4 regions of the Variovorax sp. H27-G14 genome follow, and region 2 is predicted to be linked to each of the others. Evidence: predicted binding sites of a transcription regulator. Region 2 holds the regulator's gene; each other region holds the start of a gene.
What was found. Region 2 encodes LexA, which represses DNA repair genes until DNA is damaged. Its sites were predicted from a motif close to ACTGTATNNNNATACAGT; they were not measured.
Positions count from the first base shown of each region.

Region 1: the regulator LexA is predicted to act here: its motif matches at 1,036-1,053, upstream of imuA (translesion DNA synthesis-associated protein ImuA).
Region 3: the regulator LexA is predicted to act here: its motif matches at 1,010-1,027, upstream of VLK31_RS22695 (ATP-dependent helicase).
Region 4: the regulator LexA is predicted to act here: its motif matches at 1,267-1,284, upstream of imuA (translesion DNA synthesis-associated protein ImuA).

Region 1 covers NZ_JAYLVN010000002.1:116,021-118,219, forward strand. Annotated here, with positions in the region: gene VLK31_RS06030 (ABC transporter substrate-binding protein) at 1-932, opposite strand, end outside; gene imuA (translesion DNA synthesis-associated protein ImuA) at 1,068-1,874, shown strand; gene VLK31_RS06040 (Y-family DNA polymerase) at 1,843-2,199, shown strand, end outside.
Region 2 covers NZ_JAYLVN010000002.1:501,357-503,555, forward strand. Annotated here, with positions in the region: gene VLK31_RS07880 (D-2-hydroxyacid dehydrogenase family protein) at 1-259, opposite strand, end outside; gene VLK31_RS07885 (hypothetical protein) at 370-747, opposite strand; gene lexA (transcriptional repressor LexA) at 885-1,568, opposite strand; gene VLK31_RS07895 (asparaginase) at 1,642-2,199, shown strand, end outside.
Region 3 covers NZ_JAYLVN010000010.1:200,908-203,106, reverse strand. Annotated here, with positions in the region: gene VLK31_RS22695 (ATP-dependent helicase) at 1-996, opposite strand, end outside; gene corA (magnesium/cobalt transporter CorA) at 1,238-2,199, shown strand, end outside.
Region 4 covers NZ_JAYLVN010000025.1:14,236-16,434, reverse strand. Annotated here, with positions in the region: gene VLK31_RS32470 (SOS response-associated peptidase family protein) at 221-1,144, opposite strand; gene imuA (translesion DNA synthesis-associated protein ImuA) at 1,298-2,140, shown strand; gene VLK31_RS32460 (Y-family DNA polymerase) at 2,082-2,199, shown strand, end outside.

The DNA of each region.
Region 1 (2,199 bases), 390 kb from region 2:
ACGTAGCCCTCCAGGCTGGCGTAGCTGAACTCGGTGGCGCCAATCTTCTTCATGGCCGCCTGGTACTCGGCAATCACCGGCATGGCGCTGTTCCAGGGGTAGGGCACCACCTGCGAAATGACCACGCCGGCCGAGTCTTTCCTGATGTCCTGAAAGAGCTTCTGCCCATTGAGGAACGAGAACGAATAGAAGGCCGTCTCGCCGCCGGCCGCGCGGTAGGCCGTGATGAACTTCGCCGCCACGTCGTTGGTGGCCGACAGCACCACCGCCTTGGGCTTGAGCTTGGCCAGCTCCGCCGCGCGCTCGGTGGCGTCGGAGCCGTCGTTCTTGATGGCCACGCTGCCCACCATCTTGTCGCCCCGTTCGGCAATGAACTTCTGCGTGCTTTCCATCGCCGAGCGGGCGCCGGGGTTGTCGTTGTAGGCGAAGGCAATGCGCGACAGGCCGATGGTGAACAGGTGGTTCACGATGCGGCTGTATTCCTCGTCGAAACTGATGCGCACCGGAAAGCCGTACTCGGAGAACTTCACCACCGGCCCCGCGCCGGTGTACGGGCCGACCACCGGAATCTTCAGTTCGTTGGCCGTCTTCAGCGCACCCACCGACGACGAGGTGCCGATGGGCATCAGGATGCCGACCGCGCCTTCGTTGACGAATGTCTTCACGTTCTCCGCGCCCTTGGCGGGGTCGTAGGCGTCGTCGAGCTGGCGCAGCTCGACCGGCCGGCCGTTGATGCCGCCGCTGGCGTTCAGTGCCGTGAACATCGCGCGAATGCCGACCAGCGGCTCGGTCGACAGCGAAGCCAGCGGCCCGGTCTTCACGTAGGTCTGGCCGATGACGATGGACTTGGCCTGCCCCTGTGCCAGCGCGGGCAGCGAAGGGGCGATGGCCAGGGTGAAGGCAGCGAGGGTGGAGACGATCAGGCGAATCATTTTGTGTGAAGAAGTCACAAAGTGTTAACAAATTGATCTTAAGGCGGTGGGCCTTCAAGGTAAATCGATCTTTGTCGAGGCGGGCTGTTGCGACTCAGGAAATACTGTATAAAAATACAGTTAACAGTCTTCACCATGGGCCTTCCTTTCCTCGACTCCTTTTCCACTGCCGCGGGCCGCGGCGTCTGGCATGCCGACGAGCTCGGCCTGGCCGACGCGCAGGTCGTGGCCACCGGCCACGCCGCGCTCGACGCCGAGCTGCCCGGCGGCGGCTGGCCGGTGGGTGCCATGACCGAGCTTCTGCAGGCCGCGCCCGAGGCCCATGTCTGGCGGCTGCTGCTGCCCGGGCTGGCGCAGGCGGTGCAGATGCGTGGCGGGCCGGTGGTGCTGATCGGCGCGCCCTACGAGCCTTGCGGTGCGTCGCTGGCGGCCCAGGGGCTGCCGGTGGGGTCGCTCATGTGCGTCAAGAGCGCGGCGCCGGCCGCGCGGCTGTGGGCCTGCGAGCAGGCGCTGCGCTGCGCGGAGGTGGCCGCCGTGGTCGCCTGGCTGCCGCAGGCGCGCGTGGGCGAGCTGCGGCGGCTGCAATTGGCGGCCGCGCAGCACGAGGTGATGCTGTTCGTGTGCCGGCCCGCGTCGGTGGCGCTGTCGGCCTCGCCCGCGCGGCTGCGGCTGCGGGCCGAGCGTTGCGAGGCCGATGCGTCGCAGATCGAGCTGCACATTCTCAAGCGCCGCGGGCCGCCGCTGTCCGCGCCGGTGATGCTGCCGGCGCGCAACGAGCGCATGGCCGCGCTGCTGGCCGCGGCCCGGTTGCGGCGCAAGCTGCGCCTGCAGCAGCAAGGCACGGTGCCCGCAGGCGAGGCCGAAACGTCCGCCAAGGTGGTGCGCATCGATGTGTGGAAAGGAGGCCGGAATGCACTGGATCGCGTTGCGGTGGCTGTTTGAGGCCGACACACACACAACCACACCCACACCCATGACTGCCGACGCACCGACGCTTCCCACGCCCGAAGCGCTGGGCTGGTGGGCGCTGCGCTACACCCCTCACGTCGCTTGGCAGGACGAGGCGCTGATGCTCGAAGTCTCCGCCTGCGAGCGCCTGTGGGGCGGGCGGCTGCAGCTGATGCGCCAGTTGCTGGCCGACAACCCCGCGCCCGACGTGCGCATGCAGGGCGCGCAAGGCGCCACCAGCCTCATCGCGCTGGCGCGGCTGCGCCTGTTCGTGCGGCAGGAGCAGCGCCCCAAAGACATGCCCGCCGGCCTGCCGCTG
Region 2 (2,199 bases):
CGGCCACGTCGATGTGGCCGGCAATGCGCCCGGTCTGCGAAATGAGTTTGAGCTTGGGCAGCTTTTCAATGAGCTGACGCGAGATCTGCGAGCGCTCGCGAATCAGCACGATCACGTCTGCGTCCTTGAGACGAACCGACAACTGCCCGATGCCCTTCACCGTGTTGGTATAGACCTTGGCCGCGTACGCGTCCAGCTTGGCGGCGCAGCGCAGCTTGCGCACGGCGTCCTGGTAATCGTCGAGGATCACAATGTTCATGGCGTGCCATTGTGCCTCGCACCATCGCCATGTCGCAGCGGTGAACGTTTGGATACCCAGGCCCGGGCGGCTTTCGGGCCCGCTTCCGCAGGGCTTCCTGGGCGTTTGCGTCAGTGCAGCCGCGTCGAGCGGTGGGCCGTGGCCATGATCTCGGCGGTTTCGAGTGCGGCCAGGCGGTCGAGTTCGGCACACACGTCCGCCATGCGACCGGAGATCACGACGCGGTCGTTGCGCTGCTGGCCCTTGCCGTCGACCACGCGAACCACGCGCAGCGGGCGTGCGGGTGCCGTGGCCACCGCGGGCGTTGCGGTGATGCCGCCAGCGCGGGTGGTGCAGGCGGGGCGCACGGCAACGTAGCGAAGACCTGCGGAGCTGTCGTTGGCGTCGAGATGGTCCCTGGCGTGGGGCCTGCGCGTCGGGATCAGGCGGTTGGCCAGCGACTGCAGCGGCATCCAGAAATCAGCAATGGCGAGAAGGGCGATTCCCATGTGAACTCCAAAAAAGTATGAGGTTGAACACAGGCAGGATTTCTTGAATCGGCCGCGACAGGGTGATGACGACTTTGCGCCATACGCCCGCCACCTGTCGCGGCCGGATGAGTGCTGCTGCCAGCAGGCCGCGAGGCCTACATCAGCATGGTGTTGCGGATGAGGCCGACCGCAAGGCCTTCGATTTCGAAAGGCTCGCCGGGCTGGACGATGATGGTCGGGTAGTCAGGGTTCTCGGCGTGCAGCTCGATGACCAGCTTGTTGCGCTTCAGGCGCTTCACCGTCACCTCTTCGCCCAGGCGCGCGACCACGATCTGGCCGTTGCGCGCTTCCTTGGTGGCCTGCACGGCGAGCAGGTCGCCGTCCATGATGCCGGCGTCGCGCATCGACATGCCGCGCACCTTCAGCAGGTAGTCGGGCTGGCGCTGGAACAGCGTGTTCTCGACGTAGTAGGTCTTGTCGACATGCTCTTGCGCCAGGATAGGCGAGCCGGCGGCAACGCGGCCGATGAGCGGCAGTGCCAGCTGGGCCATGCCGGGCAGCGACAGCGAGAACTGGCCGCCTTCGCGGTGGCGCGTTTCAGTGAGCGAGCGCAGGGCGTCGCCCTTGAGGCGAATGCCGCGCGAGGTGCCGCTCACCAGCTCGATGACACCCTTGCGCGCCAGCGCCTGCAGGTGTTCTTCGGCGGCATTGGCCGACTTGAACCCCAGCTCGTTGGCGATTTCGGCGCGCGTGGGTGGGGCGCCGGTGCGGGCGATGGCACTCTGGATCAAGTCCAGGATCTGCTGCTGGCGGGCTGTAAGCTTCACTGCGAACTGCATATGTGGTTCCTTGCGGCACTGGCTAGATATCCAGTACCTGTATTTTTAACCAGTTTTTAAAAGTTGACAAGTCATGGTCAATTCCTTTTCAGCTGAAGTGCAACGCGTGGTGGTTCTGGGCACTGGCGGCACCATCGCCGGCAAGGCCGCCAGCAGCGGCGACAACATCGGCTACACGGCCGGGCAGGTGGGCGTGGCCGACCTGTTGGGCGGCATCGATGCTCCGACTGGCGTGACGCTGGTGGCGGAGCAGGTGGCGCAGGTGGACAGCAAAGACATGTCCTTCGAGATATGGCGGCAACTCGCGCAGCGCTGCGCGCATTGGCTGGCGCAGCCCGACGTGGCGGGCGTGGTCATCACGCATGGCACCGACACGCTGGAGGAGACGGCGTTCTTCCTGCACTCGGTGCTCGCAGCGGCCAAACCGGTGGTGCTGACCTGCGCGATGCGCCCTGCAACGGCGCTGGCACCGGACGGACCGCAGAACGTGCGCGACGCCATCAGCGTGGCCGCAACCAAGGGTGCGCAGGGCGTGACGGTGGTATGTGCCGGCACGGTCCACAGCGCGGTGGACATCCAGAAAACGCACACCTATCGGCTCGACGCTTTCGGCTCGGGCGACGCGGGGCCG
Region 3 (2,199 bases), on a different contig from region 2:
CTCCAGCGTGACCACGCGCGCCGCCTGCGTGAACTGCGTCGGAAAGTCGAGGATGTTGCGCACCGTGGCGCCGCGGAACGAATAGATCGACTGCGCGTCGTCCCCCACCACCGTCACGCCGCGCCCGTCGGGCTTGAGCGCCAGAAGAATTGAGGCCTGCAGCCGGTTGGTGTCCTGGTATTCGTCGATCAGCACATGGTCGAAGCGCGCACCGATGTGCGCGGCCAGCGCGGGCTCGGCGGCCATCTCGGCCCAGTAGAGCAGCAGGTCGTCGTAGTCGAGCACTTTCTGCTGCTGCTTGGCCTCGACATAGGCCCCGAACAGCTTCTTGAGTTCGGCCTCCCATTCCGCGCACCAGGGAAAGGCTTCGCTCAGCACCTGCCCCAGCGGCGCGCGCGTGTTCACGCAGCGCGAATAGATCGACAGGCAGGTGCCCTTGCGCGGAAAGCGGTTCACGGTGGACGACAGACCCAGCTCGTGGCGCGCGAGCCCCATCAGGTCTTCGGCGTCGCCGCGGTCGTGGATGGTGAAGTTTTCGTCGAGCCCGATCTGCGGGGCGTACTCGCGCAGCAGCCGCGCGCCGATGCCGTGGAAGGTACCCGCCCAGGGCAGCACGGGCGGTGCCTCCGATTGCAGCCCGAGCACCTTGGCCAGCACCTGGCCGGCGCGCCGCCCCATTTCCTGCGCGGCCCGGCGCGAGAAGGTCAGCAACAGCAGGCGCTGCGGATCGACGCCGCCCGCAATGAGGTGCGCCACGCGGTGCGCCAGCGTGCTGGTCTTGCCCGAGCCGGCGCCGGCAATGACGAGCAGCGGACGGTCGTCGCGCGCGGTGGCTGCGCCGGCACCGCCGCTGTCGCCGACAGCCGCGACCACGCCATGTTCTACCGCCGCGCGCTGCGCGTCGTTGAGCGTGGCCAGCGCGGCGGCCAGGCGCTCTGACTGAGCGGAAGGGGTCGCGGGCGCGGCGGCAAAGGCAAGGGGCGCAGGGGTCTGCATGGCGACCGACTTTACTGTATGTCCGTCCAGCTCGGCCACCGTGCTGCCATGTGGCCGGTGACATAATCGCGCCTCGCTGCAACCAGAGATTCTTCCCATGGAAACTGCCCCGTCTCGGCAGCTTTCAACTCCCTTTCGCTGACACGATTTCTTGACGCGATGTTTCGCGCACGTCGGGCCCGGGAATTGAAAGCGCCCCCCTCCCTCGCCCAACGTTCCAGTCATACCCGGGAGTGAGCCCATGCTCAACATCTTCACGCTTGCCAACGGCCGCCTCGTTCAGGAAGAGATCGAGGCGCTCGAAGAGCTCTCCAAGTTCCAGCCGATCTGGGTCGACCTGGAGTCGCCCACGCTCGAAGAAAAGCGCTGGATCAAGCAGTACTACGGCCTGTCGATTCCCGAAGACGCGATGGACGAAGACATCGAGGAGTCGGCCCGCTTCTATGAAGAAGACAACGGCGAACTGCACATCCGCTCCGACTTCTTGATCGACGACGACGAAGACCCGCGCACCGTGCGCGTGGCCTTCATCCTCAACCAGCACAACACCGACCTGCGCAGCCGCGGCGTGCTGTTCTCGATACACGACGAAGACGTGCCCGTGTTCCGCCTGCTGCGCATGCGCGCGCGCCGCGCGCCGGGTCTGATCGAAGACGCCAAGGAAGTGCTGCTGAAGCTGTTCGACGCCGACGCCGAATACTCCGCCGACACGCTGGAGAATATCTACGACGAGCTCGAAGTGGCCGGCAAGAAGGTGCTGTCGGGCAACGTCACCGACGAGCTGGCCGGCGAGGTGCTGGGCCTCATTGCGCGCCAAGAAGACTTGAACGGCCGCATCCGCCGCAACGTGATGGACACGCGCCGCGCCGTGAGCTTCATGATGCGCAGCAAGATGCTCAATGCAGAGCAGTTCGAAGAGGCGCGGCAAATCTTGCGCGACATCGAATCGCTGGACAACCACACGGCCTTTCTGTTCGACAAGATCAACTTTTTGATGGACGCGACCGTCGGTTTCATCAACATCAACCAGAACAAGACCATCAAGATTTTCTCGGTGGCCAGCGTGGCGCTGCTGCCGCCCACGCTGATTGCCAGCATCTACGGCATGAACTTCAAGTTCATGCCAGAGCTCGACTGGTCGATGGGCTACCCCTACGCCCTGGTGCTGATGGCGGCCAGCGCGCTGGGGCCGATGTGGTACTT
Region 4 (2,199 bases), on a different contig from region 2:
GCGAATGTTCGTGCGATCAGCCGATGTTGGCAACTGTGAGGCCATTCGTGTAGAAAACTCACCTCGACGGAGCTTTGAAGAGAACCCCATCGCAAAGAGCGACTCAGGGCGATACCGGCATGCGCCTATCCTAGGCGGATCGCGAGCCACGGCGAGCGATGCACAGCTTGGCGGCCATTCTCTGGTCATGGATTCCTCGTCATCTGCGCAGGAAAAGTGGTCAAGCGGCGAGGCGGTGCTCGTAGTAAGGGCGCGCGCGGTCATCGAGGATTGCGTATTGGGCGTCCAGATTACCTTTGTCCGGCCTTAACCAAGCGTCGATGTTCTCAAGCTTGAGCGGTATGGGGCAACGATCGTGGCCGGCCGCTGCAACCTCTGGCGGTGGCTCATCCATGATGACGGCGAACGACAGCAGGTCTGGCTGTCCCGGCGCAGTCCACTTGGACCACAGGCACGCCAGCCACATGTCCTGCTCCGGCCTTGGCCTGAACTCAAGGACGGTGTCCTTGCCTTCACGATCGACATGCTCATAAAAGGCATTGATCACCATGACACCGTGCGACACGCCGAATTGGCCACGCCAAAACCCTTCCAGGTTGTCGCGCCGGGCGTTATAGGTGCCCGGGTAGAGGAAATCGAATTTCTCAGACTTGCCCGCTGGCCTGCACTGGTAGCGCATTGGCTTGATCACCCGATGCCCGTCTTCCCAGATCATCACTGGCGCATAGACGCCAGGAAATATCCGCGCATCGCGTGGTTCTGGCTCGGCTCGCCTCAAATCGGCCAGCTTGCCAAGTCCCCATTCCACCTTGGTGGTTGCGATGCGCACATCCTCGGAGGCCTTCTTCGTCGTCTTGACGAGCAGCTTGCGCTGGGCATCGGCCAGGCGCTTGCGCTGCGCGAAGAGGTCTTGCTCGAGCTTGATCGCCTGCTGGGTGTTGAAAGCATCGATGAGGTCTTTGATGCCCCGCTCATCCTCGTTCTCGGGGCTCATGAACGCGGCATCCATTGCCTTGGGAATCTTGATCTTCGGATTCGATTGGCGCTCGTAGTACAGCTCTGCGAAAGCGTCCAGCGTCAGCACGCCGCCGAACATCCGGAAGAACTGCTTGTAGTCGGCACGAATCTGGGCTGAGTAGCACATGCGTCACCTCCGGCGAATCCACCCAGCGGAACTGCTGGGTTTTGTTCATCTGGCCCGTACCGAGCGGCAAGAGGCCAACCAAATTTGTAAACCTTCTTGCTCAAGCTGCACGGCGCAGAGATACTGTACATCCATACAGTAATAGGAGCCTTGATGGCCATCTCCCTGTTGTGGGCTGATGGCGAAAACACGCCCCCAGTCCCACAGTCTTTCACGCCTTCCGGCGTGGCGCAACGCTGGCCCGTCGGGCTCCCGCACGCCGTGGAAGCGGCGATCTGGCGGGGCGATGCGCTCGGCTCACCGGTCACGACCACGCTCCGCACAGGCTTCGAGACGCTGGACGCCGAGTTGCCTGGCAATGGCTGGCCATGCCAGTCGTTGACGGAGGTCCTGCAGGTCCAGCCCTCTGTACTTGAATGGCGCTTGCTTGCCCCCGCGATGCGTGTCGTGGTCGCCCAGGGCAAGCAGATCGTCGTCGTCGGCCCGCCGAAGGCCCCGCACTTGCCCGGCCTGCGCCATCTCGGCCTGGATGAACGCCAACTGGTTTGGATCAACGCAGACAAGCCGGTGGAGCGCCTGTGGGCCACCGAGCAGCTCATCAAGGCCAACGCCGCAGGCATGCTGGTCAGCTGGCTGCCTCAGGCCCGCCAGGAACAGGTCCGCCGCTTGCAAGTCTGTGCCCAGGGCTGCGACGGCCCGGTCATCCTGTGTCGACCGGAGTCGGCCGCGCATGAAGCGTCGGCCGCGCCGCTGCGTCTGCAGGCCCGCCTGGGCGTCGACTGGGAACTGCACGTTCACCTGCTCAAGCGCAAAGGACCGCCGCATGAGGGCGAGCTGCGCTTGCCCTCTATCCCTGGCGGGCTGGAAGCGGTCCTGACGCCGCGCCTTCGCTACCCGAGCCGCCTGATCGCGGCCCGCCAGTCCAGGGAGCTCTCCCATGCTGTGGGCAGCCCTTCTTCCCGACACCCTTCCGGACGACCCGCAGCGGCGCACTGAGGCGCTCGACGGGCTCGCGACGTGGTGTCTTCAGTTCACACCCCGCGTCGCTGTCCTCG